3 regions of the Rhodopseudomonas julia genome follow, and region 2 is predicted to be linked to each of the others. Evidence: predicted binding sites of a transcription regulator. Region 2 holds the regulator's gene; each other region holds the start of a gene.
The links. The regulator LexA, encoded in region 2, represses DNA repair genes until DNA is damaged. The targets are predictions, from matches to a motif close to TGTTCNNNNTGTGTTCNG.
Positions count from the first base shown of each region.

Region 1: J2R99_RS06215 (YifB family Mg chelatase-like AAA ATPase) is a predicted target of LexA. The motif match lies at 3,120-3,137, and genes of this name have one in related genera.
Region 3: J2R99_RS12690 (ATP-dependent helicase) is a predicted target of LexA. The motif match lies at 2,345-2,362, and genes of this name have one in related genera.

Region 1 covers NZ_JAUSUK010000001.1:1,351,864-1,361,914, forward strand. Annotated here, with positions in the region: gene irrA (iron response transcriptional regulator IrrA) at 1-70, shown strand, start outside; gene J2R99_RS06210 (ABC transporter ATP-binding protein) at 240-1,355, shown strand; gene J2R99_RS06215 (YifB family Mg chelatase-like AAA ATPase) at 1,536-3,068, opposite strand; gene J2R99_RS06220 (YrbL family protein) at 3,403-4,098, shown strand; gene gshB (glutathione synthase) at 4,132-5,079, opposite strand; gene J2R99_RS06230 (YraN family protein) at 5,171-5,536, opposite strand; gene rsmI (16S rRNA (cytidine(1402)-2'-O)-methyltransferase) at 5,553-6,416, opposite strand; gene J2R99_RS06240 (penicillin-binding protein activator) at 6,567-7,739, shown strand; gene J2R99_RS06245 (acyltransferase family protein) at 7,857-8,927, shown strand; gene polA (DNA polymerase I) at 9,045-10,051, shown strand, end outside.
Region 2 covers NZ_JAUSUK010000002.1:1,395,994-1,406,044, reverse strand. Annotated here, with positions in the region: gene lpxB (lipid-A-disaccharide synthase) at 1-535, shown strand, start outside; gene gltA (citrate synthase) at 548-1,843, opposite strand; gene gltX (glutamate--tRNA ligase) at 2,046-3,470, opposite strand; gene J2R99_RS15850 (ComEC/Rec2 family competence protein) at 3,568-5,772, shown strand; gene lexA (transcriptional repressor LexA) at 5,801-6,514, opposite strand; gene J2R99_RS15840 (molybdopterin molybdotransferase MoeA) at 6,616-7,821, opposite strand; gene moaC (cyclic pyranopterin monophosphate synthase MoaC) at 7,818-8,300, opposite strand; gene trpC (indole-3-glycerol phosphate synthase TrpC) at 8,297-9,109, opposite strand; gene trpD (anthranilate phosphoribosyltransferase) at 9,106-10,051, opposite strand, start outside.
Region 3 covers NZ_JAUSUK010000002.1:740,776-750,826, reverse strand. Annotated here, with positions in the region: gene J2R99_RS12705 (PRC-barrel domain-containing protein) at 237-869, shown strand; gene J2R99_RS12700 (cupin domain-containing protein) at 987-1,652, opposite strand; gene J2R99_RS12695 (GFA family protein) at 1,712-2,185, opposite strand; gene J2R99_RS12690 (ATP-dependent helicase) at 2,445-4,853, shown strand; gene J2R99_RS12685 (cation:proton antiporter) at 4,980-6,845, shown strand; gene J2R99_RS12680 (50S ribosomal protein L11 methyltransferase) at 6,842-7,705, shown strand; gene J2R99_RS12675 (hypothetical protein) at 7,742-7,957, opposite strand; gene J2R99_RS12670 (aminopeptidase P family protein) at 8,102-9,952, shown strand; gene J2R99_RS12665 (LysR substrate-binding domain-containing protein) at 9,949-10,051, opposite strand, start outside.

The DNA of each region.
Region 1 (10,051 bases), on a different contig from region 2:
CGAGCCCCCGGAGGGCATGGAAATCACCGCCGTCGAGGTCGTGGTGCGGGTGCGCCGGACAGATGCCTGAGACGAAAGCCGGACAGGACTTCCTCAGTTTTTGCGGCCGAAGATAGCTTTTGGCCGAACAGGGCTGCAGCCACTCGCCCTATCGTGCGTTTCCCAGACAATTGCTGCAGCGACGGGCCGCTGGGTCCGGCGCTGAAAAAGCGATCGGTCGTCAGATGGGAGGAGCTTCGATGGCCAATGTCAGGCTGAGCGGGGTCGATAAGGCCTTTGGCAAGGTCAAGGTGCTCGAGGGCATCAATCTCGACATCAAGGATGGCGAATTCGTCGTCTTCGTCGGTCCATCCGGTTGCGGCAAATCAACGCTTTTGCGTGTGATCGCCGGGCTGGAAGACATCACGCGCGGCACGCTTGAGATCGGCGGCGAAACCGTCAACGACCGCACTCCGAAGGAGCGCGGCATCGCCATGGTCTTCCAATCCTACGCGCTCTATCCGCATATGAGCGTTTACGACAACATGGCCTTCGGGCTGCGCCTCGACAAAGGTTCGGGCCGCGACGCGGTGGACAAGCGGGTGCGCGAAGCGGCGCGCATTCTCCAAATCGAGCCCTATCTCGACCGGTTGCCGAAAGAGCTATCCGGCGGCCAGCGCCAGCGCGTGGCGATCGGACGCGCGATTACCCGTGACCCGGCGGTCTTCCTCTTCGACGAGCCCTTGTCGAACCTCGACGCGGCCCTGCGCGTGCAGACGCGCATCGAGATCGCCCGGTTGCACGAGAAGATGCCCGACACGACGATGATCTATGTCACCCACGACCAGGTGGAGGCGATGACGCTCGCCGACCGCATCGTCGTCTTGAACAAGGGCCGGGTGGAGCAGGTCGGCACGCCGCTCGAGCTCTACCATCGGCCGGACAATCTGTTCGTGGCGCAGTTCATCGGTTCGCCCGCGATGAACATTCTGCCTGCCACCTTCAACACCTCGCAAAACGCGCTTCGTGTCGTCCCCGAAGGCGGCAATGGTCTCACTTTGTCGCTTCCCGAAGGCATCGCCGTCTCACAAGGCCCTGGCCATCTCGGTGTCCGCCCAGAAAGCCTCCGGCTGGTTGGCGCCGGCGAAGAGGCTCTGATCGAGGGCGAGGTGACGCTTGTCGAGCTTCTGGGCGAGGTCACGCTCGTCTACGTCGATATCGGCCGCCAAGACGATCCGGTGGTGGCAAAGCTTGCCGGGGAAGCCGCGATCGAGCGCGGAGAAAACGTACGCCTCGCCGCCGACGCCGAGGATCTGCAGCTTTTCGACAAGAGCGGCCGGGCGCTTCGCCGAGATCCGCTGCAGAAAGCTGCCTGACCGACCGTTTGCGCCCGCCGTGGCGAGGAAAGACGTGGCGTGGCGCGGAAAGATGCCGTTCAGGCAAGGACGGGGCGAGAGATAGCCAAGACCTGCAAGACAAGGCGGGAGGATGCTCGCAAGCCCACCGAGCAAGCCCCCCGGGCGGAGCCTCCGCCGACCTGTCCGCGGGCGCCGCGATCATGCGGCCGCGGCCAGCAAAGACGCGCTCTGACGATAGCTTAACGCCTCCGCCACGTGGATGCGGCGCACCTTTTCCTCCTGATCGAGGTCGGCGAGCGTGCGCGCAACCTTGAGAACACGGTGATAGCCGCGCGCCGACAAGCCCATCGCCTCTGCGGCATCGCGGATGAGGCGAGCACCGGCCTCGTCCGGAGCTGCGACGTCTTCCACGACGCGACTGCCGGCCCGCGCGTTGATGCGCAGGCCCGGGAGGCCGCGGGAGATGTAGCGCTCAGCCTGCATTGCACGCGCCGCTGCCACACGTTCGCGCACGGCCGCGCTCGGCTCCGCCTCGGCCGGCCCGATCAAATCGATGGCGGAGAGTGCCGGCACCTCGATGCGAAGATCGATGCGGTCGATCAAAGGCCCTGATAGTCGCGCCTGATAGTCGGCAGCACAGCGGGCGCCGCGGCGACAGGTATGGCCGGGCTCGCCCGCCATGCCGCAGCGGCATGGATTCATCGCCGCGATCAACTGAAACTCCGCCGGATAGGTGACACGGTGATTGGCCCGCGCAATGACGGCTTCTCCGGTCTCCAGCGGCTGGCGCAGCGAATCGAGCACGGCCGGCGTGAACTCCGGCAATTCATCGAGGAAGAGCACGCCGTGATGGGCAAGGGAGACCTCACCCGGACGCGCATTGATGCCGCCGCCGACCATCGCCGCCATGGAGGCCGAATGATGCGGCGCCCGATAAGGTCGCTGGCTCGACAGCCGCCCGCCGGCGAGCGTGCCGGCAATTGAGGAGATCATCGACACGTCGAGGAGTTCGCGCGGGGCAAGCGGCGGCAGGACCGACGGTAGCCGGCTTGCCAGCATCGATTTGCCCGCGCCCGGCGGGCCGATCATCAGCATGTTGTGGCCGCCGGCCGCGGCAATCTCCAACGCCCGTTTGGCGCTCTCCTGGCCGCGGATCTCCGAGAGGTCGGGCAGCACCTCGCTCGCCGCGCGAAGCGCGGGCTTGGGCTGTGACAGGACCTGACTGCCGGCGATGTGGTTGGCGAGCGCGATCAGGCTCTTCGGCGCCAGAATAGCGAGTTCTTCACCCGCCCAGGCAGCCTCCCCGCCGCAAGCGGCGGGACAAATGAGCCCCTTCTTCAGCGCATTGGCACTAATCGCCGCCGGCAGCACCCCCGCCACCGCTTCGATGCGCCCGTCGAGGCCGAGCTCCCCGAGCACCACATGATCACCGACTGCGTCGGCCGGAATGGCGCCCATCGCCGCCATCAGCGCAAGCGCGATCGGCAGATCGTAATGGCTGCCTTCTTTGGGAAGGTCTGCCGGGGCGAGATTGACGGTGATGCGCTTGGCTGGAAGCGCAAGACCCGAAGCATGAATCGCCGCCTGCACGCGTTCGCGGCTTTCCGCCACCGCCTTGTCGGGCAGACCGACAATGTTGAAGAGCGTGCGCCCCGGCGCGATCAGCACCTGGACATCGACCGGGATCGCTTCGACCCCACGGAACGCCACTGTCGTAACGCGAGAAACCATCGCCCACACCCCCGTTCTGATTGCAGGATGACTCAGCTTTCACACAATGACAAGAACGAAAACGGAACGCGATCCGAGGGGCGCACCTGTTGCGCAAGGGGAACATTCCGAAACGCATCGGTCACATTTTTGCGCCCTCGCCGTTCCGGTCCTTGCAAGTGCGGTTTGTGAGGACTTTATGAAGGATACATAACACTCGCGGCGGATCGACGCTGCGGGTGCGAACAGGCGGCCGGGGCACATGGTCTGCGATTCGATTGAAAAAAGGCGCGCTTCCGCGCGCCTTAGGGCTTTTTTTGCGCCGGTTTGGGCATTTATCGCCGGACCGGAGACAATGCATGCGAGAGCGGACCGGCGTTCGGTGGCAGCTGCCGTCGATCTGAGCCGGGCGATCCCGTTTGCGCGCGGAGGACGACGGCTATGCTTTGTCGATCCCGCCCGCAAAGACCGCGGCATCAAGGTACGGCGACCGGATTACACGCTCGCCGACCAGCGCCGGGCGAAATCCGCATGGAAGCGTCTGCGTCCGCTCGTGCGCTTCGATGACAACCGCCAGGACGAGCACATCCTGCGTCGCCTCGGCCAAAGGCGCGGCGAGGTCGCCTTTGCGCATGTGGCGCGGCAGTTCGGATTCGTGTCGACGAGTTTGGGGCTCGGGCTCTCGGTGGAGCTCATTCGCGACGGCGACGGCGAGATCTCACGCACGCTCGAAAGCTATCTGACGATCCACGGCTATTCGCCGGAATGTCAGGCGGCCGTCGAGGTGTTTTGCGAGCATCTCGCCACCTATCGCGTCCCGACACGAAAAATCATGCTGTGCAATGTTCTCGTCCAGGAAGACGTCGACGGCCAAATCCGCCGCCTCGTCCTCATCGACGATTTCGGCACGACCAATTATTGCCCGTTCTTCCTGCGCACCGACACCTCGCAACAGCGCAAGGTGTTGCGCAAGGTCGACGATTTCGTCGCCCGCATCCACGGCTTCGTCGCCGGCGAGGTGACGCCGTCGGCCGTCTCGCTTCTCGACTAAGCCGGCCTTGAGGGCGGGGTTCTGCCCCGCCCGTCAGCCCTTGCAGCGCTGTTCGATTGCGTCCCACACCATCGCGGCCGCGTCGATATCCGAAAAACGCTGGAGCTCGCGGATGCCGGTCGGCGAGGTGACGTTGATCTCCGTCATCACGTCGCCGATCACGTCGATGCCGACGAGGATGAAACCGCGCGCCTTGAGTTCCGGGCCGATGCGGGCGCAGATCTCGCGGTCGCGATCGGTAAGCTCGGCGGCAACGGCTTTGCCGCCGACATGCATGTTGGAGCGCGCATCGCCCACGGCCGGGATCCGGTTGATCGCACCGGCGGGCTCGCCATCAACGATGATGATGCGTTTGTCGCCCTTGCGGATCTCCGGCAGATAGCGCTGCACGACGAAGGGTTCGCGGAAGGTCGTCTCGAAGAGCTCGATCAACGAGGACAGGTTTTCGTCCCCCTCGCTGATGCGGAAGACAGCCGCTCCGCCATTGCCGTAGAGCGGCTTCAGGATGATGTCGCGGTGTTCTTCACGGAAGGCGCGGATCGCCGCAATGTCGCGCGAAATCAGCGTCTCCGGCATGAGATCAGAGAATTCGGTGACGAAGAGTTTTTCCGGCGCGTTGCGCACATGGGCGGGATCGTTGACGACGAGGGTCTTCGGATGAACCCGCTCCAAAAGATGTGTCGCCGAGATATAGGCCATGTCGAAGGGCGGGTCCTGGCGCATCAGGACGACGTCGAAATCTTCAAGTCCGAGCTGCTGTTCCGCCTCGTCCAGCTCATAGTGCCGCCCGACCTCGTCGGCGACGCTGACCGCCCGCATGCGGGCAAAGACGCGGCCGGCTTCCATCGAGAGATGCCGCGGCTCGTAATAGAAGAGGCTGTGGCCGCGCTTTTGCGCCTCCAGCATCAGCGCGAAGGTCGTATCGCCGCGAATGTCGATCTGCGCGATCGGATCCATCTGCACTGCGACTGAAAGGGCCATTGGTCTCTCCGTTCTTCTGGCTTCTGCGTTAGCCGCGCTTCGTTCCGGATGCAATCGAGTGGCCGGATGCAATCAAGTGGGCCGGGTGCAATCAATTGGGAGGGCGAAAGGCGTCCGCAAGATGCCGGGGCAAACGGAAGGGCGAGACGAGGACGAGATCGAAGCGCTGCGTGAATTGCATGGCGGCCGGATGCCGGGAGATCCAAACGCTGGCCGCGGCGCCGATGCGCCTTTCGCTGCGCGGGGTGAGCGCCCAGTCTGCGGCCTCTCTCTCACCGCGAAGCTTCACTTCGACGAAAGCGATGGTGCGGCCGCGACGAACAATGAGGTCGATTTCGCCGAGCGATGTGCGGTAGCGGCGCGCGAGGATCCGGTACCCTTTCATCATCAAGAAGAGCGCCGCCGCCATTTCGGCCATGTGGCCCTGTCGGTAGGCGCGGCGCCGCTTCTCGCTCATTGGAGGCCCCGCTCTCTCACTCCTTGCCGAGCGAAAGCGCGCGCTGATAAAGCACGCGGCGCGGCAGGCCCGTTTCCTCGGCAACCTCGCGGGCGGCATCCTTGACCCCCATCGTGCCGAGACGTTCGGCGAGCATGCGGTCAAGATCTGCTTCATCGAAGCCTGCGCCCGCCTCCTTTGGCGCGGGGGGGCCGACGATCACGACGATCTCGCCTTTGTCCTGCCCGCCGGCCGCGTCGGCAAGATCGGCGAGCGAGCCGCGCAGGAAAGTCTCGTGCAGCTTTGTCATCTCCCGACACAGGCAGACCGGCCGGTCTCCGAGAATCTCTGCCGCGTCGCGGGCGAAAGCTTGAAGCCGATGCGGCGCTTCTAGGAGGACGAGGGCGAAGGGGAGGTCAACGAACCCCTGAAGCGTATCGCGGCGGGCTTTCTCCTTCGCCGGCAGGAAGCCGAGAAAGAGCGTCGCCTCGGCGGAAATACCGGCGACGCTCAAGGCTGCGGTCAGGCTCGAGGCTCCCGGAATGGGATGGACGGCGATACCTTCTCCAGCCGCACGCGAGACGAGCCGCGTTCCGGGATCGGAGACGACCGGCGTGCCGGCATCTGTGACGAGGGCAACGGCCTCGCCCTCCGCCATCAGTTTGACGAGGCGCTCGTCGACATCGGGATGGGAGTGCTCGTGATAGGCGGTGAGGCGGGTGGTGATGCCATAGCGCGAGAGGAGTTTGCGGGTCACCCGCGTATCTTCAGCCGCAATCACATCGGCCGCGGCCAGAACCTCCAGCGCCCGGATGGTAATGTCGCCGAGATGGCCGATCGGCGTTGCCGTGACATAGAGGCCCGGCTCAAGATGCGGCGCCGTCATTTCGTGGCCCCGCATGACGAAAATTCTATCTCTGTCTCCGGCCATTCTCTGCGGCTGCCCTTGAGACGGCGCCACGCGCCGCTTATGACGAATGCCTAGGATCCAAAAGGGGCCCTGGCAACCATTCCGGGCGGGAGAGACGACGTGTTCAGGCGGAATTTTTCAATGCCGAGTGGCCTCTTCGGCTGGGTCTCAGCAACTCTCCTTTTCCTGTTTCTGGCGGGATGCACCTCGATGTCGGGGAACGGCGGCGGTAATCTGCCGGTCAATCAGGGGCCGGCCGCTCCGACCGGCGAGGTCATCGGCAGCGGGACCACGCGGGTCGCCATGCTTTTACCGCTGACGGCGACAGGCAATGCCGGCAATGCCGCGCGGGCCTTCCGCAATTCCGCCGAGATGGCGATGAGCGATTTCCCCAATGTGCCGATCTCGCTCATCGTCTATGACACCGGCGGCACACCCGCCGGTGCGCAGGCCGCCGCCGAAAAGGCTGTCGCCGAGGGAACCAAGATCGTTCTCGGACCGCTCTTTGCCTCCTCGGTGAGCGCCGCTGCACCCGTGGCGCGCCGCGCCAACGCGCCGATGGTGGCCTTCTCCTCCGACGCCGCCGTCGCCGGGCCCGGGGTCTATCTCCTGAGCTTCCTGCCGGGCTCCGATGCCGAACGCATCGTCTCCTATGCGGCGAGCGAAGGGCGGGAATCCTTTGCCGCGCTCCTGCCCAACAACGCCTATGGCACCGTCGCCGACGCGGCCTTCCGCCAGGCGGTCGCCAATGCGGGCGGACGCGTCGTGGCGATCGAGCATTACGACCTCAACGACACCGACATCCGGGCAAAAACGGCCGATATCGCTGCCATTTCCTCACGCATCGACGCGCTTTTCATTCCAGACGCCGGCCAGGCCCCAGCCCTCATTTCGCAGGCGCTCGGCTCCGCCGGCAGCAATATCAAGCTTCTGGGCAGCGGACAGTGGAACGACCCGGCCGTCCTCAACAACGGTGCGCTCGCCGGCGGCTGGTTCCCGGCGCCGACGCGGCGCACCTTCGACGGATTTGCCGCGCGCTACCGGGCCGCCTATGGCTCCGAGCCGCCACGCAATGCAACGCTCGCCTACGACGCCACGGTGCTGGCGGCCGGGCTGGTGCGGCAGAATCCGGATGATGCGTTCTCCGCGAGCCTTCTCACCAACGCCAACGGTTTCAACGGCGTGGACGGCGTCTTCCGCCTGAAATCGGACGGCACCAATCAGCGCCAGCTGGCCGTCTACGAAGTCACCGGCTCAGGCGCCCGTCTGATCGACGAAGCCCCACGCAGCTTCTCCGGCGGCAGCGGCTTTTAAGGTCGAGTGCCGGCGCCCCATTCACTGCAATTTTAACTGTCTTTTAGAATTTGTCGCGACGTCGTGGCGCAAGCTTCCCATATTACGTGGGGTCTACCCCAATGGAAGGATCGCGCCATGGATGCGGCCGGCACGGCGACCAGCCCACGAACAACGCGTGTCGCATGGGTCGACGTCGCCAAGGGGTTTTGCATCATCATGGTGGTGATGATGCATTCCACTTTGGGGGTGGAGAAGGCGGTCGGCGCCAACGGCTGGATGAATTACGTCGTCGAATTCGCCCGCCCGTTCCGGATGCCCGACTTCTTCATGATTGCGGGACTTTTTCTGTCGGCTCGCATCACCGCGCCCTTGCGCCTCTATGTCGACCGCAAGATCCTGCATTTCGCCTACTTTTACGCACTCTGGCTCACCATCCAGTTCGTTCTGAAGGCGCCCGAATTCGCCTCAGACTATGGCTGGGGCGGTGCCTTGCTGTTCTACCTGAAGAGCTTCGTGGAGCCCTTCGGCACGCTCTGGTTCGTCTATCATCTGGCGATCTTTTTCGCCGTGACGCGCCTCGTCCATGGCCGCGTGCCGGCCTGGCTCGTCTGGCTCGTGGCGGCCGGGCTCGAGATTGCGCATATCGACACCGGCTCGATGCTGATCGACGAATTCGCGTCCCGCTTCGTCTATTTCTACACGGGCTTCATCCTGGCCGATGCGATCTTCCGTTTCGCGGACCGCACCGACCGGCATCTTCTTTTTGGCGTCGGCTATCTGGCGGCCTGGGGTGCCCTCAACGCGGCCTGTGTCTTCGGCGGTATCTCGAAACTCCCCTTCGTTTCGCTCGGCCTCGGTTTTGCGGGAGCGGTTGCGGTGTGCACCTTCTCGGTCTTGCTGGCGAAGACGCTCGTCTCGCGTCCGCTCACCTATCTCGGCGCCAATTCGATCGTCGTCTATCTCGCGTTCTTCCTGCCGATGGTGGTGGCCCGCACCATCCTTTTGAAGCTCGGTGTCATCACCGATATCGGCACGATCTCACTTCTCGTCACCGCGGCAGGCGTCATCGGCCCGGTCATTCTCTATGAGTTCACCCGCCGCACCGGCTGGGGCACCTTCCTCTTCGTGCGGCCCGCCTGGGCCCGGATCGACCAGCCCTGGCGCCGCAAGCCCGGGCAGAAGGCGGCGATTGCTCCGGCGGAGTAAATCTCCTCTTCGCAGGGGATGCGGCGTAGGCCGGATCGGTTCTGCTTGAAATCGGAGGCGCGGCAGTCAAATCTCCGCGCCATGAGCTCCTCCGAAAAATCCGCCCAAGGCGCCGGTATGACATCCGGCGATCATCTCGTCCTCGTCGACGGCTCCGCCTTCATCTTCCGCGCCTTCCATGCCCTGCCGCCGTTGACGCGTAAATCCGACGGCCTGCCCGTCGGCGCCGTCTCCGGCTTCTGCAACATGATCTGGAAGCTTCTGCAGGATGGGCCGACGCCGGAAAAGGGCGACGAGCCCACGCATTTCGCCGTCATCTTCGATTATTCGGCGAAGACGTTCCGCAACGAGATCTATCCCGAATACAAGGCGCATCGGCCCGAACCGCCGGAGGATCTCGTTCCGCAGTTCAGCCTGATCCGGGACGCCACGCGCGCCTTCAATCTCGCCTGCATCGAACAGCAGGGATGGGAGGCGGACGACCTCATTGCCAGCTATGCGAAGCTCGCCTGTGAGGCCGGGGCACGCACGACCATCATCTCCTCCGACAAGGATCTGATGCAGCTGATCGGGCCCTCCGTCATCATGTTCGACACGATGCGCGACCAGCTCATCGATGCCGAATTCGTCATGCAGAAATTCGGTGTCTTCCCCGACAAGATGATCGATCTGCAGGCGCTGACCGGCGATCCGACCGACAATGTGCCGGGGGTGCCGGGCATCGGGCCGAAGACCGCCGCGCAGCTTCTGCACGATTACGGGGATCTCGAAACGCTTCTCTCCCGCGCCTCGGAGATCAAGCAGAACAGGCGCCGCGAGAACCTGATCGAGTTCGCGGATCAGGCGCGCATCTCCAAAAAGCTCGTCGAACTTTCGACCAGCGTGCCGCTTGAGGTGCCGCTTGGCGATCTTGCCGTGGAGAGCCTCGATGCGGCGAAGGCGATCGGCTTCTGCAAGGCGATGGAGTTCAACACGCTGACCCGCCGCATCGCCGAAAAGATGGAGGCCGATGCGGCAGCGATCTCAGCGCCCACGCTCGAGATCGCGGGCTGGGGTGCAGGCCCCGCCGCCCACGGCCCGGACCTTGCCGAGACGAAAGGGGACGGGTCGGGCGATGTCGTGGC
Region 2 (10,051 bases):
ATCTAAGCCGAATGTGCGTTTCGTGTTGCCGGCCGTCACCCATTTGCGGCCGGAGCTCGAAAGGCGCGTGGCTGATTGGCCTGTGCAAGTGGAACTTGTGGTCGGCGAAGAGGCAAAGCTCGCCGCCTTCAGACAGGCGAGCGCGGCGCTCGCGGCTTCTGGAACTGTGACGCTTGAGCTCGCGCTCGCCAAGGTTCCCATGATTGTCGCTTACCGTGTGGAGTGGTTGGCGCGCAGCCTGAAATGGCTTTTGAAAGTGCACTCGATCGTGCTCGCCAATCTCGTACTGGGCGACAATACGGTGCCTGAATTCCTGGATGACGCCGGCTCTCCAGAGGTGCTCGCCGGCGAAATCCTGGCGCTCCTGGAGGAGGGGCCGGCTCGCGAGGCGCAGCTTTCCGGTTTTGCGCGCCTTGATGCGCTGATGGAAACGCCGGATGGCCAGACGCCGAGCGAGCGAGCTGCCGACATCGTTCTCGACTATGCACAAAAAGGAAAGGCGGCCAGTGGCCGCCCTTCCAGCATTCCGAGGTGAGCCGAGGAGGCTTCAGGCTGTCCTGTCGGACAGATTGACGTAATCGCGCTTCGGCGAGCCCGTGTAGAGCTGGCGCGGACGGCCGATGCGCTGGCTCGGATCTTCGATCATTTCCTTCCACTGGGCGATCCACCCAACGGTACGAGCAACGGCGAAGAGAACCGTGAACATCGTCGTCGGGAAGCCCAGTGCCTTCAGGGTGATGCCCGAATAGAAGTCGATGTTCGGATAGAGCTTCTTCTCCAGGAAATACTCGTCAGTCAGTGCGACGCGCTCGAGCTCCATGGCCACATTCAGAAGAGGATCGTCTTTGACGCCGATCTCTTCGAGAACCTCGTGGCAGGTGCGCTGCATGATGCGCGCGCGCGGGTCGTAGTTCTTGTAGACCCGGTGACCGAAGCCCATAAGCCTGAACGGATCGTTCTTGTCCTTCGCGCGGGCCACGAACTCCGGAATCCGCTCCGGCGTGCCGATCTCCTGCAGCATGTTGAGGGCGGCTTCATTGGCGCCACCATGAGCAGGGCCCCAGAGGCAGGCAATGCCCGCAGCGATGCAGGCAAAGGGATTGGCGCCGGAGGAACCGGCAAGCCGCACCGTCGACGTCGATGCATTCTGCTCATGATCGGCATGGAGGATGAAGATCCGGTCCATGGCGCGCGACAGGATCGGATCGACCTCGTATTCCTGACAGGGAACGGCGAAGCACATCCGAAGGAAGTTCGTAGCGTAATCGAGGTCGTTCTTCGGATAAACGAAGGGCTGTCCGATGTGGTACTTATACGCCATCGCCGCGATGGTAGGCACCTTGGCGATCATCCGAAGCGAGGCGACCATGCGCTGGTAAGGATCGGCGATATCGGTGGAGTCGTGGTAGAAGGCTGACATTGCGCCGACCATCGCCACCATGATGGCCATCGGATGCGCGTCGCGCCGGAAGCCCTGGAAGGAGCGCGACATCTGCTCGTGCACCATCGTGTGGTGCGTGACCCGGTAGTCGAAGTCCGCTTTCTGCTCCTTCGTCGGCAATTCGCCGTACAGCAGGAGGTAGCAGGTCTCCAGAAAATCGCCGTGTTCGGCAAGCTGTTCGATCGGGTAGCCGCGGTAAAGAAGGGTGCCCTCGTCACCGTCGATATAAGTGATTTCAGATTCGCAAGCGGCCGTTGAGGTAAAACCAGGATCGTAGGTGAACCGCCCGGTTTCTCGATACAACGATGAGATGTCGACGACCGATGGCCCGATTACTCCCTCGCGAACCGGGAAGTCCCAGTTCTCATTACCGATGCTCAAGGTCGCCTTGGAGTCGCTCATACACTTCACCCCTTTGTGGATCGACGCGAGACTCCAGCATGCGCAACTTGAGCTGCGCCTCCCCCCGGAAGAGTCCGCGTCGTGGATGTTTAGCTGTCCCGAGTGCTATCGGCTTTTGCGCTGCACCGCAAGATGAGAGCGGGCGCTGAGCTTACGTGAAGGGCAGGGGCGGCGCCTGAGGACGCCGCGTCCGCCATGAGCATTACGCAACGCTTGCCTGGTCGGCGATACGGGCGAGCGTCTCTTCACGTCCAAGGGCGAGCATCACGTCGAAGATCCCTGGCGACGATGTCGAGCCTGTCAGCGCAGCACGCAGGGGCTGTGCCAGCTTGCCAAGTTTGATGCCTTCCGATTCTGCCAAAGTACGCACCGCGCCTTCCAACGGCTCGGTTTCCCACGCGCAATTGCCGAGGGCATCCCGCAGAAGACCGAGGCGACGGCGAGCGTCCTCGTCGAGCAACCCTTCTGCGTTGCTGTCGAGTGTCAATGGCCGCGCCGCGAACAGGAAGGTCGCATTGTGCACCAGTTCGACCAGCGTCTTCGCGCGCTCTTTCAGGCCCGGCATGAGCTGCATGAGCTGCGTACGCTGCGCCGCACTCAATTCCGCCGGAAACGCCGGTGGTGTCTCCATCTCAGGAAGGATCTTGAGCATGTCGGCAACGAGCCGTGCATCGTCCGCCTGTCGGATATAATGCCCGTTTAGGTTTTGCAGCTTGACGAAGTCGAAGCGCGCCGCGCCCTTGCCGATCGCGTCAAGATCGAACCATTCCGTCGCCTGCTCTGAGGAGAAAATCTCCTCGTCCCCATGGCCCCAGCCGAGGCGTGCGAGATAGTTCCGGAGCGCCTCCGGAAGGTAACCCATCGCGCGATAAGCCTCCACGCCGAGCGCGCCATGACGTTTGGAGAGCTTGGCGCCGTCCGGGCCATGGATGAGCGGGATATGCGCCCATTGTGGCACCTGCCAGCCAAGCGCTTCGTAGATGATGCCCTGTCTGGCGGCATTGGTGAGGTGATCGTCGCCGCGAATAACGTGGGTGACGCCCATATCGTGATCGTCGACCACGACGGCCAGCATGTAGGTGGGCGTTCCGTCCGAGCGCAGGATGATGAAATCATCGAGGTCGCGGTTCGGGAAGGTAACGCGGCCCTGCACATGGTCTTCGACGACCGTCTCTCCGTCCTGCGGAGCCTTGATGCGGATGACCGGCTTGATGCCTTCCGGCGCTTCGGACGGATCGCGGTCTCGCCAACGCCCGTCATAGCGGGGAGGCCGTCCCTCGGCGCGCGCGGTCTCGCGCATCTCCGCCAGCTCTTCTTGTGAGGCATAGCAGCGATAGGCGTGGCCGCTTTCAACGAGCTGCCAGGCCACCTCGGCATGGCGCTCCATGCGGGCGAATTGGGAGATGGGTTCTCCGTCCCAATCGAGGCCGAGCCAGGAGAGTCCGTCCAGAATGGCTGCGATGGCAGCATCGGTCGAGCGCTGGCGGTCGGTGTCCTCGATCCTGAGCAGCATTTTGCCGCCGCGGCCCCGCGCATAGAGCCAGTTGAAGAGCGCCGTACGTGCGCCGCCAATGTGCAAAAAGCCGGTTGGCGAGGGAGCAAAGCGGGTAATCGGATGAGATGACATGGTGGTTTTGGCTGGCAAAGGGGCGGGGCGATTGGTTGATGCCCGGCCCACGTGTAAGATTGGCTCGGTCTAGCCACAGCGCCGGATGCTTGCAAGCATGGAACCAAGCGGCGGACAGTCAAGCGCGGCGGATGGGGAGCGGCCCTCGCAAGACGGTCGCCGCATCGAAGGCTTTTTGCCGCCTGGCCGGCTTACCCGCTTCGGCTACGGCCTTGCGTCTCATGCGGCACATCTGAGAGACCAAGTCGCGCACGATTTTGAGGAGCGGCGCGGCTTTCTGTTTCTGGCCGTAGGCTTCTCTTGTGGCGCGGCCACCTATTTCATCTTGCCACGCGAGCCTTTGCTTTCGGCGCTTCTGCTCGCAACCGGCACTGCGGTGTTTGCCGCATTCCTTGCGTGGCGGCGCGGTGGTGGCGCCTATCCGTTGGTTCTCGTCGCCTGCTTTCTGGCCGGGATGTCTGCGGGCAAACTTCGCGTCGAAAGCCTTCGAGCGCCGATGGTCGAACATCCGCTGAGTGGCCAGCTTACCGGCCGGGTGGTGGCGGTGGAGACACGTGCTGAACGAACGCCGCGGGTGGTCCTCGACCAGGTGAGCATCGAGCGGCTTCCTGCAGAGGAGACGCCACACAAGATCCGGCTCACGTTGCGCACCGATCTGCCGCCGCTTGGGGCGAGGGTAGAGGGCAGTGCAAGGCTGGCACCGCTGCCGGGCCCGGCGATGCCCGGAGGGTACGATCCCGCGCGGGCGGCGTTCTTCGATGGGATCGGCGCTTCCGGTTTCGTCTTTGGTGCGTTGACGGTCGTCGAACCAGTGAGCGGCGTCCATGTGTTCGTGGCGATTGCCGCCATCCGTCGAGCGATCGCACAGCGGATTACCGACGCCGTGGCGGGCCCCGCTGCTGCGATCGCCGCAGCGCTTCTCGTCGGTGATCGTGGCCAGATCGCGGATGCGGACGTCGATGCGCTCCGGATCGCGGGGCTTGCGCATATTCTCGCAATTTCGGGCCTGCATATGATGCTGATCGCCGGCACGGCCTTCTGGCTCATGCGTGCGGTGCTAGCGCTTTCCGAACATGCTGCGCTCGTTCTGCCGATCCGTAAAATCGCGGCCGCTATCGCGCTTGCAGTCGGCGCTTTCTATTTGTCGATCTCAGGCGGCAACGTCGCGACGATCCGAGCCTTCGTGATGATCGCGGTCATGCTGACGGCCGTCTTTTTGGATCGTCCCGCTCTGTCATTGCGCAACCTCGCGATTGCGGCGTTCGTGGTGGTGGCGCTCCAACCCGAGAGTGTGCTCGAACCGGGCTTTCAGATGTCCTTTCTGGCCGTTGCAGCCTTGGTGGCGGCCTGGGAGGCCTGGCGCGACCGTCCGCGCCATGATCTTGCAGAACCCGCCCGAGGGCTCGCGCGGCTTCTCCGCAGGCCTATCGTTGCGATCGGTACGGTCGGCTTGACCACGCTCGTTGCGGGCCTGGCGACATCGCCGTTTGCGGCTTTCCATTTCGGACGGCTCGCGTCCTACTCGCTTCTGGGCAATCTCATCGCGATGCCGCTGGTTTCGCTCCTCGTCATGCCGGCGGGGCTCATCAGCCTGATCGCAATGCCGTTCGGTCTGGAAGTGTTGCCGTTGACCGTCATGGCATGGGGCATCGATCTCGTCCTCGCCTCGGCGCATTTTGTGGCGTCACTGCCCGGCGCCACGGTTCTTGTCCCACCGTTTCCTGCAATCGCGCTCATGCTGATGAGCGGGGGGATTCTGTGGCTCAGCCTGTGGCGCTCGCAGCTCCGCCTCTACGGTATAGCGCCGCTTCTGGTGGGGACATTCCTTGCCTGGCTGCTCGGCGCCGAGCCCGACGTTCTGGTGGACGAGGCGGGCAGGGCGGTTGCAGCCCGCGACGTTTCTGGCCACCTCCACGTCGTCGGTGCGCGGCAAGGCTCCTTCCTTCACGATGTCTGGCGCGAGGGAGAGCCGGAAGATGACCCCGCCGGAGCTCCAGGCTTTCGTTGCGATGACGAAGCCTGCGTTCTGGAGATGCCGGAAGGGTTGACCCTGTCGCGCGTCACAGATCCTGTGGCCTTTTCGGAAGATTGCCATCGCGCCGAGATTATCGTGACACAACTGCGCGCGCCCGCAGATTGCGCGGCGCGGTTTGTCATCGATCGCTCTGCGCTCGCCGCCCACGGAGCCCACGCTCTATTTATTGCTCACAGGGGACCGGACAGGGCCACTCCGCACCTCGAACTTCGTATGTCACGCCCATCGATCCGGCGACCCTGGCATGGGCCGCCGGCGCTCAGATGACGTCGAGACCAGGAAGGTCGACGAGCGCTCAGTAGCGGCGCAAAAGCCCCACGAGGCGGCCCTGGATCCGGACTCTGTCTGGGCCGAAGATGCGGGTCTCGTAGGCGGGATTGGCGGCTTCGAGCGCAATCGACGCGCCTTTGCGACGCAATCGCTTCAACGTCGCTTCTTCGTCGTCAATCAGCGCAACGACGACATCTCCGCTATCGGCACTGTCCTGGCGGCGGATGACTACGGTGTCCCCGTCGAGAATACCCGCCTCGATCATGGAATCGCCGCGCACCTCGAGTGCAAAATGCTCGCCCTTCGAAAGGAGATCCGGCGGCACGACGATGGAATGACTTTGGTTCTGAATGGCGGAGATCGGAACGCCTGCCGCAATCCGCCCCATGACCGGGACGCTTGCGCCGCGCTCGCTCTCTTCGAACGCTTCTTCCTCAGCCGGTTGCGGCGCCTTGCCGAGTCGCCCTTCGATCACGCTCGGGGTGAAGCCGCGCTGCTGCGGTCGCCCGAAGCTGGGATTGACCGCATCGGGGAGGCGAAGAACTTCCAGGGCGCGCGCGCGATTGGGCAGCCGCTTGATGAAGCCACGCTCTTCCAAGGCTGTGATGAGGCGATGGATTCCCGATTTCGACTTCAGATCGAGCGCGTCCTTCATCTCGTCGAACGAGGGCGGCACGCCCGATTCCTTCAGTCTTTCATTGATGAAGAGCAGAAGCTCGAGCTGCTTCTTTGTCAGCATTGCCGTCCCCTCGCGATGCGAGTCGCGTCTCGTGTACAAATCACGAACGCACACTACCTGTTCATGGCGTGTTCCACAAGCCTCGGGGAGCGCCGCGCGGGTTACGAGAGGGCTTGCGCGAGATCTATGACGGAAACCACATCGCCCGCCTTGGCCTCCGGAGCAAAGGGAGGACGGATGATGAGGGCGTCGCAACGGGCAAGCGTCGCAAGAAGCGACGAATCCTGGTCGTCGGCGACGGTGACGGCCGTTCGCCCCAGGCAATCGATGAAGCGCGCGCGCAAATATTGTTGGCGGTCACCGACCTCGGGCAACGCTGCTGCAAGCGGCAACAGCCTCGTTTGCTCGGTACCTTCGGCGCCCTGCATTGCCGCGATAAGCGGCTTCAAAAAAACGAGCGCGCAGATGAGGGCAGAGACGGGATTTCCAGGTAGGCCGAGTACCCGGGTGCGCCCGAGCGTACCGAACATGACCGGTTTGCCCGGTCGCATGGCGACCCGCCAGAAATCGACCTTCAGACCTTTCTCGGAGAGCGCCGGCTGGACGAGGTCGTGATCTCCGACCGAAGCACCGCCGATCACCACCAGGATATCCGCGTCTTTCGCCCCCGCTGCGGCATCCACAATCGCCTGTTTGTCGTCGATGACGACACCGAGGTCCCGCGCGACACCGCCACAGGCCGCGACCATCGCGGCGATCGCCATGCCGTTCGACGAAACGATCTGATCGGGCCCCGGTTCTTCTCCGGGCTCGACGAGTTCGTCGCCGGTGGAAAGAATGGCCACAATCGGTCTCTGCGCGACCGCAATGACGGCATGGTTCATGGCGGCGGCAAGCGCCGTCTCGCGGGTCCCGATCCGACGCCCGGCAGGAAGCAGCGTTTCGCCCTCTCGGAAGTCGAATGCCGCGGCGCGAATGTGTCGGCCCGCCGCCACTGGCTCCAGAACTTCGATGCACTCGCCGTCGGCTCTGGCATTTTCTTGAATGAGGATGGCGTTCGCTCCGGCGGGCACCGGTGCACCGGTGAAAATCCGGACCGTTTCGCCCGTGCCGATCGTGCCGGAAAAATGCGATCCTGCGCGTGCTTCGCCGATCTGGCGCAGCACTGCGCCGGCGGCGGTATCTTCCGCGCGGACGGCATATCCATCCATTGCGGAGGCACGGAACGGCGGTTGGTTGCGCTTTGCGGAGAGATCGCATGCAAGCACGCGACCGCGCGCCTTCGCCAGGGGAACGGTGTCTTCACCCCGTCGCGTGACGCCTGCGAGCATGCGGGCAACGGCATCCTCGACGGAAATCAAACTCATCTGTCCGAACGCCAATCGCCGGAAGCGCCACCGCTCTTTTCCTCAAGGCGGATATCCGAAATCGTCATGCCGCGATCGACGGCCTTCGCCATGTCGTAGATGGTGAGACAGGCGACCGAAACCGCTGTGAGTGCTTCCATTTCGACGCCCGTCTTGGCTTCGACCCTTGCCATCGCGCGCACCCGCAGCCCCGGCAGCTCCTTATCCGGGAGAATATCGACAGCGATCTTCGATAACGCCAAAGGATGACAAAGCGGGATGAGGTCTGAGGTGCGCTTCGCTGCCATCACGCCGGCGATGCGCGCCGTCGCGATGACGTCGCCCTTCTTCATGTCCCCGTCGACGATCAGGCGCAGCGTCTGTGCCGCCATGTGCACGCATCCGCTCGCGACGGCCACCCGCATGGTGACGGCCTTGTCCCCGACATCGACCATTTCCGCGCGCCCATCTTCGGAAAGATGGGTGAGGTGATCCTTCATTCGGCGTCCTGTGGGGCCGGTGAGGCAAGAAGCTGACGGGTCGCCTCGACGACATCGTCTGAGCGCATCAGGCTTTCGCCGACGAGGAAGGCATGGATGCGGGAGGCCTTCAACCGGGCGATATCCATCGGCGAAAAAATACCGCTTTCTCCAACAATTAGGCGGTCTTCCGGAATCAATTTCGCAAGCCTCTCCGATGTCGTGAGATCGGTGTGAAAGCTGCGCAGGTCGCGGTTGTTGATGCCGATCATCGGCGAAGCGAGGGCGAGTGCACGCTCAAGCTCCGCCTCGTTATGGACTTCGAGAAGGACATCCATGCCGTATTCGAAGGCGCTGTCTTCGAGCGCTCTCGCTTCGTCGTCGGAGACGGCAGCCATGATGATCAAGATGCAATCGGCGCCCCAGGCGCGCGCCTCGGCCACCTGGTAAGGCGTGAACATGAAGTCCTTACGCAGCGCCGGCAGCGACACGGCCGCTCGTGCCGAGGTCAGGAATTCGGGCGCGCCCTGAAAAGACGGAGCATCGGTCAGAACAGAAAGGCAGGCCGCGCCGCCTGCCTGATAGGCTTGCGCGAGTTCAGGCGGATTGAAATCCGGCCTGATCAATCCCTTCGACGGGCTCGCTTTTTTGATCTCGGCGATGAGACCGGGCTGGCGCGCCTCCGCCTTGCGTTGCAGAGCCGCTAGAAAGCCTCGCGGCGCTTCCTGATCGGCAAGACGAGCCCGGAGCTCCTGAAGCGGGACGGCAGCCTCCGCGGTCTCGATCTCTTGCCGCTTGTAGGCTTCGATTTTCTTGAGGATGTCGTTCACGAGGCTGACGCCGCTTCATTGGAAACACGAATGAGCGCTTCGAGCGCTTTCTTCGCTTTGCCGGAATCGATCGATTCTTCGGCCATGTCGGCGGCTTCCTCGACGAGCTCGGACTTGCCGGCGACAATCAAAGCGGCTGCCGCGTTGGCGACGACGACATCGCGGTAAGGGCCGATCTCGCCATCGAGGAGAGCGCTCAGGGCGGCGGCATTTTCCTCCGCCGTTCCACCTTTCAGATCCTCCGGCAGGGCTTCTTTGACATCGAACTCCTGCGGATAGATCTCGAATGTGCGGACATGCCCCTCCTTGAGCTCCGCCACATAGGTGCGCCCGGTGGTCGAAACCTCGTCGATACCGCCCGCATCGCCATAGGTTCCGTGCACCACCCAGGCCGTTTCTGCACCCAGGTTTTTCAAAGCATTGGCAATGGGTTCGACCCACTCCTTGGAGTAGACGCCGAGCATGTAGCGCTTCACTTTGGCCGGGTTGGCGAGAGGGCCGAGGATATTGAAGATCGTCCGCGTGCCGATTTCGACGCGTGAGGGACCGACATGGCGCATGGCGGCATGATGGTTCGGCGCGAACATGAAGCCGATCCCGGCCTCACGGATACAGCGGGCAATGCCATCGGGTTTGAGATCGACATTGACGCCGAGTGCCATGAGGCAGTCGGCGGCACCGGAGCGCGAGGAGAGGGCACGGTTGCCGTGTTTGGCGACCGGAACGCCGACGCCGGCCACGACAAGTGCTGCACCCGTCGAGATGTTGTACGTGCCGGAGGCGTCGCCGCCCGTGCCGACGATATCGATGGCGCCTTCGGGAGCCTCGACCGGCGTCATGCGAGAGCGCATGGAGGTGACCGCGCCGGCGATCTCCTCGATCGTCTCGCCGCGGACTCTGAGGCCCATCAAAACGGCACCGATCTGCGTCGGCGTCGCTTCG
Region 3 (10,051 bases), 660 kb from region 2:
CCGCAAAGCTCACCGTAGACCTGCACCCGGCGGCATGTTTTCGGCACAGCGAGCGAAGGCGAAGCTGCCGAAAAGGCTTGACCGTGAGCCAAAACGGTTCCCGCAGATGCGATCACATTTTGCAAGCCTTTCGCAACGTTATTTGAACGAACCCTTCAGCCGCCACGGCATTGCCCTCCCACTACACGAACGGGGCGAGCCGCCACCCAGGCGAGCCCCCAACAGGGAGAGTGAGAATGTTGAAGAAGCTTTTGGCAACGACGGCCATCTCGGCGATGATCGCCACCGGCGCGATGGCGCAGACGACCGAGACCGACACCACCAACCAGCCGATGGCGGAACAGCCGGCAAGCCCGGACAAGGCCCCTGCTGGCGGCATGGAAGCGCAGCCGAACGACAGCATGAGCGCCCCGACAGGCGAGGCTGCCGAGGCTCCGGCGAAGCCCATGGATGCCTCCGTCTTCCTGACTGAGCAGAGCGAAGATCAGGTCCAGGCGAGCAGCTATATCGGCCAGACGGTCTACAACCAGAGCGACGAAGCGGTGGGCGACATCAACGACCTCCTCTTCAAGAAGGCAGGCGGCATTGACGGCGCCATCATCGGTGTCGGCGGCTTCCTCGGCATCGGTGAGAAGAACGTGGCGGTCAAGTTCAGCGAGATCGACATCCAGACCGATGAGGATGGTGACTTGCACCTCGTGATCGACGGATCGAAGGAGGCGCTTGAAGCGGCCCCTGACTTTGTTGACCTCGACGACCAGAAGGCGCAGGCCGAAGCCGCGGCCCAGCAGTCACAGACTGAGAGCGGCGGCATGGGCACCAGCACCGGCGGTGCTCCGGCGACCGGCGAACCGGCCCAGTCGCAGTAACCGCCCACATCTCCTCGGGTTTGAAAGATGCCGTCCGCACCATGCGGGCGGCATTTTTTTCGGCTGAACTTTCTTACGCCCGCAGCGCAGCGAACATTCGCTCGCCCGCGCTCTTCCTTATTTTTCGTTCGTCGCGCCGGTCTTCTCGGCGTCGCTCGCTTCATGCACATCCGAAGAGGCATTTTCGTCTTCGCCTTCGACGGCGTCTTCCTGCTGAACGTCCGAAGAGGCGTCGTCGTCCGTATGGGCCGAACTGCTGCCTTTCCAATACTCAAAGAGCGGACCTTCCCGGCCATAGATCGGATCGGTGTCTGGAAGAGGCACGCTTGCCGCCTTCTTCCTGGCTTCCTCGAAATCGATCTCCTCGGGCTTGGTGATGTCACCCTCCTGCCCTTTCGGGTAAGCGCCGACGACCGAGAAATCCTCCGTCGCCGACAGTCTTCTGTGGCCGACACCGGCGGGAATGACGACCACGTCGCCGGCATTGAGATCGGTTTCGATGCCGTCATCGCCGCCGAGCCCGACGCGGGCCGAGCCACACACACAGGCCAGCACCTCATGGCCCTTCGTGTGGAAGTGCCAGAACGGATAGATCGACCAGACCCACACACCCTGCCACATATTCCGCGTCAGGATCGTATCGGCAGCGCCGGCCATACGGACCGGCTCGTCAAGGCCGCCGCGATAGATAAGCGTCGGCAGCTTGCTGTTAGGGATGCCGCTTGAGGGTTCAAAATCATAGGATTCGACTGCGACGCTGAGGTCGAGGTCGTGCGTTGCCATGCGATGTCTCCACTCTTGGGGTGTCTCAACCCCAATGCAGAGAAAGGCCGATCAGTTCGCTATTCTGTCTTGAGCAGCGCGTCTCTGCGCGCCAGGCTGGCGGCCGGCCACAGCTCCTTCAGATCGTAATATTCCTCAAAGGCGGGAACATTGGCCGGCAATTCGAGCCACGGAACCTTAGAGCGCGTGTAGATGTGGACGTCAGGCACGAGCACATCCGGATTATCGAGCGTTCCGACCCGCAGGAAACTCAGAATGCCACGGCGTCCGTAGTCGCTCCACAGCGCAATCTGGCAGTTCGGGCAGCGATAGACGTCATGAGGGAGCCCGCTCCCCGTCGGTAGCGTCACGACGACCGGCTCCGCCTTCAATAGCGCGATCCGGTCGCGTTCGATGAGCGCGTTGAGGACGAAGGCGCTGCCCGTCTCGCGTTGGCAGTCCCGACAATGGCAGCAATGCACGAACATCGGCAGCGATGTGAGCCGGTAGCGCACGTGCTTGCAGGAGCATCCCCCTTCAAGCTCCACAGACATATCTTTCCCCCAGAACCCAAACTGGCCGGAAGTGCGGTCTTAGAAGAACCTCTGAAGGTTCGTCGCCCTCCCTCTCCCGAGTTCGATCATGTGGCAGAGATTCGGCTAGCGACACGGATTTTTTTGCCACGCCCCCTTGCGGCCTGATCGGTAGACGCAGAGAACGGGTCAAGAACAATAGTACAATCCGGTAGCCAGGCGGCCGCCTCGCAAGACAGGGATCGTTGCCCTATCTTGGGCTTAAGCGAATCGAAACCTGATGACCCATTCAAACGCCGACCGACACGACGATCCCCTTTTTGACCCGCCGACGCCTGCCCCGCGGGCTGGTGGGATCGCGGCCCGCGCCCAGGCGGCACAGGTCTCGTCTCCCGCGCGCTACCTGCAAGGCCTCAATCCCGAGCAGCGCGATGCGGTGGAGACGACGGAAGGCGCGCTTCTCGTGCTGGCCGGTGCGGGCACCGGCAAGACGCGCGTTCTGACGACGCGCATCGCGCATATCCTCGCCTCACGTCGCGCATTTCCTTCGCAGATCCTGGCGGTCACCTTCACCAACAAGGCGGCGCGCGAGATGAAGGTGCGGATCGGCGCCTTGATCGGCGGCGAACAGACCGAAGGCATGCCGTGGCTCGGCACCTTTCACTCGATCGGCGTCAAGATTCTCCGCCGCCACGGCGAGCTCGTCGGACTGCGCTCCGATTTCACCATCCTCGACACCGATGACCAGATCCGGCTGATGAAGCAGGTGATCCAGGCCGCCGGTCTCGACGACAAGCGCTGGCCCGCGCGCCAGCTCGCCAACCTCATCGACGGCTGGAAGAACCGCGGCTTGTCGCCTGACAAGATTCCGGATTCCGACGCTTACGCTTTTGCCAATGGGCGCGGGCGCGAACTCTACACCGCCTATCAGGAGCGTCTGAAGACGCTGAATGCCGTCGATTTCGGAGATCTTCTGACGGAATGCGTGCGGCTTTTCCGCGAGCATCCCGATGTGCTCGCAAGCTTCCAGCAGCGCTTCCGCTACATTCTCGTAGACGAGTACCAGGATACCAACGTCGCGCAATATCTCTGGCTGCGCCTCCTCGCCCAGCGTCCGGAAGGCGAGCGCGCCAATATCTGCTGCGTGGGCGACGACGATCAGTCGATCTATGGCTGGCGCGGCGCCGAAGTCGCCAACATCCTCCGCTTCGATCACGATTTTCCCGGCGCCAAGGTGATCCGTCTGGAGCGCAATTATCGCTCGACGGGCCATATCCTCGCCGCCGCCTCACGCCTCATCGCTCAGAACGAGAGCCGTCTCGGCAAGACGCTGTTTCCGGCGACCGACGATATGGGCGCGCCGGTCATGGTCGCCTCCGGATGGGATTCCTCCGAAGAGGCGCGCTCGATCGGCGAAGACATCGAAAGAAAGCAGCGCCAAGGCATATCTCTCAACGAGATTGCCATCCTCGTGCGGGCTTCCTTCCAGATGCGCGAATTCGAAGACCGCTTTGTCACGCTCGGCCTTCCCTACCGTGTCATCGGCGGCCCACGCTTCTTCGAGCGCATGGAAATCCGCGATGCGCTCGCCTATCTGCGCGTCACGCAAAATCCGGCCGACGGTCTCGCCTTCGAGCGCATCGTCAACACGCCGAAGCGCGGCCTTGGCGCGGCCACCATCCAGCTCATCCATTCGCATGCGCGCAGCCGCGACATCCCGCTTCTGGCGGCGGCCGGAGAGCTGGCGGCGACCGAAGAGATCAAGCCACGCCAGCGCCAGGCGCTCGGTGACCTGGTCCGAAACTTCGCCCGCTGGTCGGAGATGCTGGAGCACACGCCGCATCCTGAGCTCGCGGAGATCATTCTGGAGGAATCCGGCTACATCGAGATGTGGCAGCGCGACCGCTCGCCGGAAGCCCCGGGCCGGCTCGAGAACCTCAAGGAACTCGTCAACAATCTCGGCGAATACGATTCCCTCGGCGGCTTCCTGGAGCATGTCTCGCTGGTCATGGACACGGAGGGCGGCGAGACCGAAGAAGCCGTCTCCATCATGACATTGCATTCGGCGAAGGGCCTCGAATTCGACGTCGTCTATCTGCCCGGCTGGGAGGAAGGTCTCTTCCCGCATCAACGTGCGCTCGACGAGAGCGGCAAGGCCGGCCTCGAAGAGGAACGCCGCCTCGCCTATGTCGGCCTGACGCGCGCCCGTCGCCACGCCACCATCTGGTTTGTCGGCAATCGCCGCGTCCACGGACTGTGGCAATCCACCCTGCCCTCCCGCTTCATCGACGATCTGCCGGAAGACCATGTCGAAGTGGCAGAGCCTGCGAGCTACGGCGGCTATGGCGGTGCCGGCCATTACGGATCGGGCGGCTATGGCGGCTCACGTTTTGAGCGGATGGAGCCCTTCGATTCCGCCTATCGGACGCCGGGATGGCAGCGCGCGAAATCCAACCGGGATCGCGCCGATCCGAGAAACCGCACCGGGCGCGGGCCGACGACCCTTGAAGGAGAACTCGTCGCCAAATCGGTGATCGGCGGCACGAGCCGCTATTCGGTCGGCGAGCGCGTCTTCCACCAGAAATTCGGCTACGGCACCATCCACACGATCGACGGCAACAAACTCACGATCGATTTCGAAAAATCCGGCCGCAAGCGCGTGGTCGACAGTTTTGTCGAAGCGACCTGAGCAAGCAGGTCCAAGCTGTCCAAACCGCCTTCTGAGCAAAAGACTTTCGACGAAAGTTCCGCCAACGGCGCTTGAAAGCGGCTGCAGTTGCTCTTTAATCCCGCTCTTCCAGCGCAGAGCGGGTTCATGCACGACATCATCACCGAGATTGCGCTGATCGGCGCCACCGGCATTGCCGCCCAATGGCTGTCCTGGCGTTTCAGCCTGCCGGCGATCGTCGTCCTGTCGCTCGCCGGTCTTTTGATCGGACCGGGGCTAGGCCTCATCGATCCGGAATCGGATTTCGGCGACTTCTTGCGCCCGATCATCGCGGTTGCCGTCGCCATCATTCTGTTCGAAGGCGGCCTGACGCTGCATTTCCACGAGATCCGAGAGACTTCGATGGGTGTGCGGCGCCTCGTCCTGTTGGGTGGGCCGCTCGCCTTCCTCCTCGGCACGATCGCCGCCCATTTCGTGGGCGATCTCAGCTGGCCGACGGCGACGGTTCTTTCCGGCCTCTTCGTGGTGACGGGGCCGACCGTCATCATGCCGCTTCTGCGCCAGGCCCGGCTTGCCCAGCGACCCGCGTCACTCCTGCGCTGGGAAGCCATCATCAACGACCCGATCGGCGCCCTGTTTGCGGTTCTGGCCTTCGAAGTCATTCTCATCAACCATCACGAGCAGGCTTTTTCCGACTTCGCCATGTCGATCGTCGCGGCGGCCGTCGTGGCGCTCGCCGGCGCCTATCTTCTCGGCCGGGGTCTTGTCACCGTCTTCTCCCGCGGCTGGGTGCCCGAATACCTGAAAGTGCCTCTCATCCTGGCGGCCGTTCTCGTCGCCTATGCCGCGACCGATCTTTTGGTGGCCGAAGCCGGCCTCGTCGCCGTGACCGTTCTCGGCATCACGCTCGGCAATTCCCGCATCGCGAGCCTCGACGAACTGAAGCGCTTCAAGGAGACGATGACGGTCCTCCTCGTCTCGGGCGTCTTCGTGCTGCTCACGGCGACGCTCACCTGGGCGGATCTCACGGCCCTCAATTGGCGCCTCGCAGCCTTCATCGTCGTCCTGCTTCTCGTCGTGCGGCCGCTCTCCGTGCTCGTGGCAACGATCGGCAGTGGACTCAAACTCTCAGAACGCCTGCTCGTCGGCTGGATCGCCCCGCGCGGTATCGTGGCGGTCGCGGTCGCAGGTTTGTTTGGAACGGAGCTTGCTGCGATCGGCGTCGACGACGGCCCGCTGATGGTGCCGATCACCTTCGCGCTCGTCTTCGTCACCGTTGTCGTCCACGGCTTCACCCTCCCCTGGCTGGCGCGCCATCTGGGTCTTGCTGCCGATCGCCGCTCGGGGATCCTCGTCGTCGGCGCATCGAACTTCACAAAGGCGCTGACGGCCCGCCTCAAGGAGATGAAGATCCCGACGATGGTGGCCGACCGCAACTGGTCGCGCCTGCGCCTTTTGCGCCAGACGGAAATCCCGACCTATTACGGCGAAATCCTCTCGGAGCCCGCGGAATTCTCCGTCGAGTTCAACCGCTACGACTACCTCATCGCAGCGACTGACAACGACGCCTACAACGCTCTCGTCTGCACCGATTTCGGCCCGCATTTCGGCCGCACCGACGTCTTTCAGATCGGCCGTCAGCGCGACGAGGATTCAGGCAGCAAGAAGAACATGGCCGTCACGGTCGGCGGCCGTCCCCTGCTCGCCTCCGGCGTTTCCTACTGGGAACTCGAGCGGCGCCTTTCGAGCGGCTGGAAGATCCAATCGACCCCGCTCACGAAGGAATACACCTTCGAGGATTATCGCAACGAGCGCGGCGACGATCTGGAGATTCTGTTGTATGTCGCACCCGATGGTAGCCTCTTTTTCGCTGAACAGGCGCAGGAGCGTGCCGCCTCGAATGCCGGGCGCATCCTTGCGATGGTGCCGCCAGAGACAGAAAACCAGGACCGCACGACGGAAAAATCCGTGCGTCGCAAGGTCCAGCGAGAGACAGACAAAACCAAGACATGACGGCACGTATCAGTTTCAAAGGCGGCCGGGAGGAAGCGGAGCTTCTCTCGGATCGGCTCGACGCGGCGTTTGAAGAGGAAGGCGGCGTCGTCGCCTTGAGCGAAGCCGGTACGGACTGGCAGGTCGAACTCTATCTCGAAGGCGACGAACTCGACCCGCTCGGAGCGAGACTCAGCGACGCCCTCGGCGCGGACGCATCGAAATTCGACATCGAAATCCTTCCTGAGACCGATTGGGTGGCTCAGTCATTGAAGGGGCTTGCGCCCGTCCCGGCCGGGCGCTTCGTCGTTTATGGCGCCCATGATCGCAGCGCCATACCGGCCGGACGGACGGGGATCGAAATCGATGCCGGCCAGGCCTTCGGCACCGGTCATCACGCAACGACGCTCGGCTGCCTGGAAACGCTCGACGAATTGCTGAAATACCGGCGCTTCGACCGTCCGCTCGATGTCGGCACGGGCACCGGCCTCCTGGCGATCGCGCTCGCCAGGCTCTTGCGTGAGCCCGTTCTCGCCTCAGATATCGATCCGATCGCAACAAAAATCGCGGCAGAAAACGCCTCCCTCAACGGCGTCGGCCATCTCGTCGAGACCATGACCGCCATGGGCTTGCGCCATCCGAGGATCGCCGCCTGCGCACCTTATGATCTGATCGTCGCCAATATTCTGGCCGCACCTCTGATTGCGCTCGCGCCGGAAATGGCGCGCGCCAGCGAAACGGACGGCGTCGTGGTGCTCTCCGGCATTCTCAACAGCCAGGCCTCGCGCGTGACGGCGGCCTACCGCAATCAGGGCTTTGCTCTCGAGACACATCGACGCTTCGGCGAGTGGAGCGTGCTCGTCCTGTCGCACCGCATGTGACCGACGCTGCGGGTGCGGCGGTCACCTGGTCGGAAATCAGAACCGCGACGAACGGTCCCGCATCGCCGCAAGGTCGGTGCGGCGATAGCCAAGACGCGCAAGCTCGTCATCGTCGAGCTTCGAAAGACAGAGGTTCACCGCGTGCTGTGCTTCGGCAAGCCGTGCCGCCATCAGCCGATCCAGAATACGCCGCCACAGCGCTGGTCTGGACCGATGTGCGAGATGGCCGCTCTGATCGAAAGTGAGAGACATGATGCACAAGTCCCGGTTGCAACTTCGGGTGCGAAATACGCCTCAACGCGGCGATCGAAAATGCCGTCACCCGCATGTCAGCCCCTCGCCTGTCGCGGCTCTGCCGAGAGTGGCGCGTGACGGCGCCCGCTGGTAAGGAAAGCCATGTTTCAGACCTATGACGACAAGAGCGACGCCACCCATTCGGCTGAACGGTTGGCCGCGCTGCGCACCTCTCTCCAAGAGCAGAAACTCGCGGGCTTCATCGTTCCGCGGGCCGACGAGCACCAGAGCGAATATGTTCCGCCCGCGGCCGAGCGGCTTTCCTGGCTGACAGGCTTTACCGGATCGGCCGGCACCGCCATCGTGCTTGCCGACGAAGCCGCGCTCTTCGTCGATGGCCGCTACACCGTGCAGGCGGCCGCGCAGGTCGACAAGGACGCCTTCGAGGTCGTCTTCATCGGCGACAAGAGCCCGACGGACTGGCTCGTCGAAAAGATCAAGGAAGGCGACCGCATCGGCTTCGATCCCTGGCTCACGACGAGGAGCCAGCGCCGCTCCATGGCGGCGAAGCTCGAAAATGCTGGCGCCGAACTCGTCGCCCTCTCGGAGAATCCGATCGATCTCGCCTGGAGCGACCGTCCCGAAACGCCGACGGGCGCCGTCCGTCTGCACCCCGACGAACTCGCCGGACGCAGCGCCGCGGAGAAAATCGCCGAGCAGAGGGAAGCGCTTGCCAAACGCCGGGCACAGGCGGTCGTCCTGACTGATCCTTCCTCGATCGCGTGGCTGTTCAACATTCGCGGCAGCGACGTTCCGCACACGCCGCTGGCGCTCTCCTTCGCGATCGTCCACCAGGACAAGGCGCCGGACCTTTTCATCGACGGGCGCAAGCTCTCCAATGCGGTGCGTGACGCGCTCGCGGACCTCGCTGGCCTCCGTGAGCCGGCCGAATTCGCCGACGCTCTGCGCGCTCTCGGAAAGGGAACAAAGGCCCTTTATGATGCGGCGGGCTCGGCTGAAGCCGTCGCGCTTCTCGTCGAGGAAGGCGGCGCCGAGATCGTCGAAGCCTCCGACCCGATCGCGCTTCCCAAGGCCCGCAAGAACGCCGCTGAAATCGCCGGCAGCCGCGCCGCGCATATTCGCGACGGTGTCGCCGTCACCCGCTTCCTCGCCTGGCTCGATCTTCAGCCGGCCGGCAGCGTGAGCGAGATCGACGCGGCGAAGAAGCTCGAAGAGATCCGCACCGAAACGGCCGAGCTCGACGGCTCCAAGCTCGAAGATGTGTCGTTCGATTCCATCTCCTCGACGGGACCGAACGCGGCGATGAACCATTACCGCGTCACCGAGAAGAGCAACCGCACGCTTCAAGTCGGCGAGCTCTATCTCATCGATTCCGGTGCGCAATATCGCGACGGCACCACCGACATCACCCGCACCGTGCTGGTGGGCGAGGAAGCGACTTGTGATCGCCTGACGCTCTATCGCGACCGCTTCACGCGCGTCCTCAAGGGCCATATCGCGCTTGCCATGGCGAATTTCCCGAAGGACACCTCGGGCGCGCAGCTCGACGTCCTGGCACGCACCCCTCTGTGGCAGGCCGGTCTCGACTTCGATCACGGAACCGGCCACGGCATCGGCTCCTTCCTCGCCGTCCATGAGGGCCCGCAGCGCATCGCCAAGAGCGGCCATGTGGCGCTGGAGCCGGGCATGATCGTCTCCAACGAGCCGGGCTATTACCGCCCGGGCGATTTCGGCATCCGCATCGAAAACCTGATCGTGGTGCGCGAGCCAAAAGTCCCGGTCGGCGGCGACAGGCCGATGCTCTCTTTTGAGACGATTTCGTTCGCGCCGATCGACCTCCGCCTGATCTCGCCGGCACTTCTGACGGCGGCGGAGATCGCCTGGCTCGACCTTTACCATGCAAGGGTGCGAGCAAGCCTTTCCTTCTGGCCGCATTACACCGACGCGGAGCGCAAGTTCCTCGAGGAATCCTGCCGCCCGATCGTCCGCTAAGCGGCGACCGGCGCGAACATCGCCTCAGCGGCCTTCTTGCCCTTGCAGGCAGCAACGAACCAGCGCGCCACCTGACGCGCTGGGACGCTGAGTTCGACA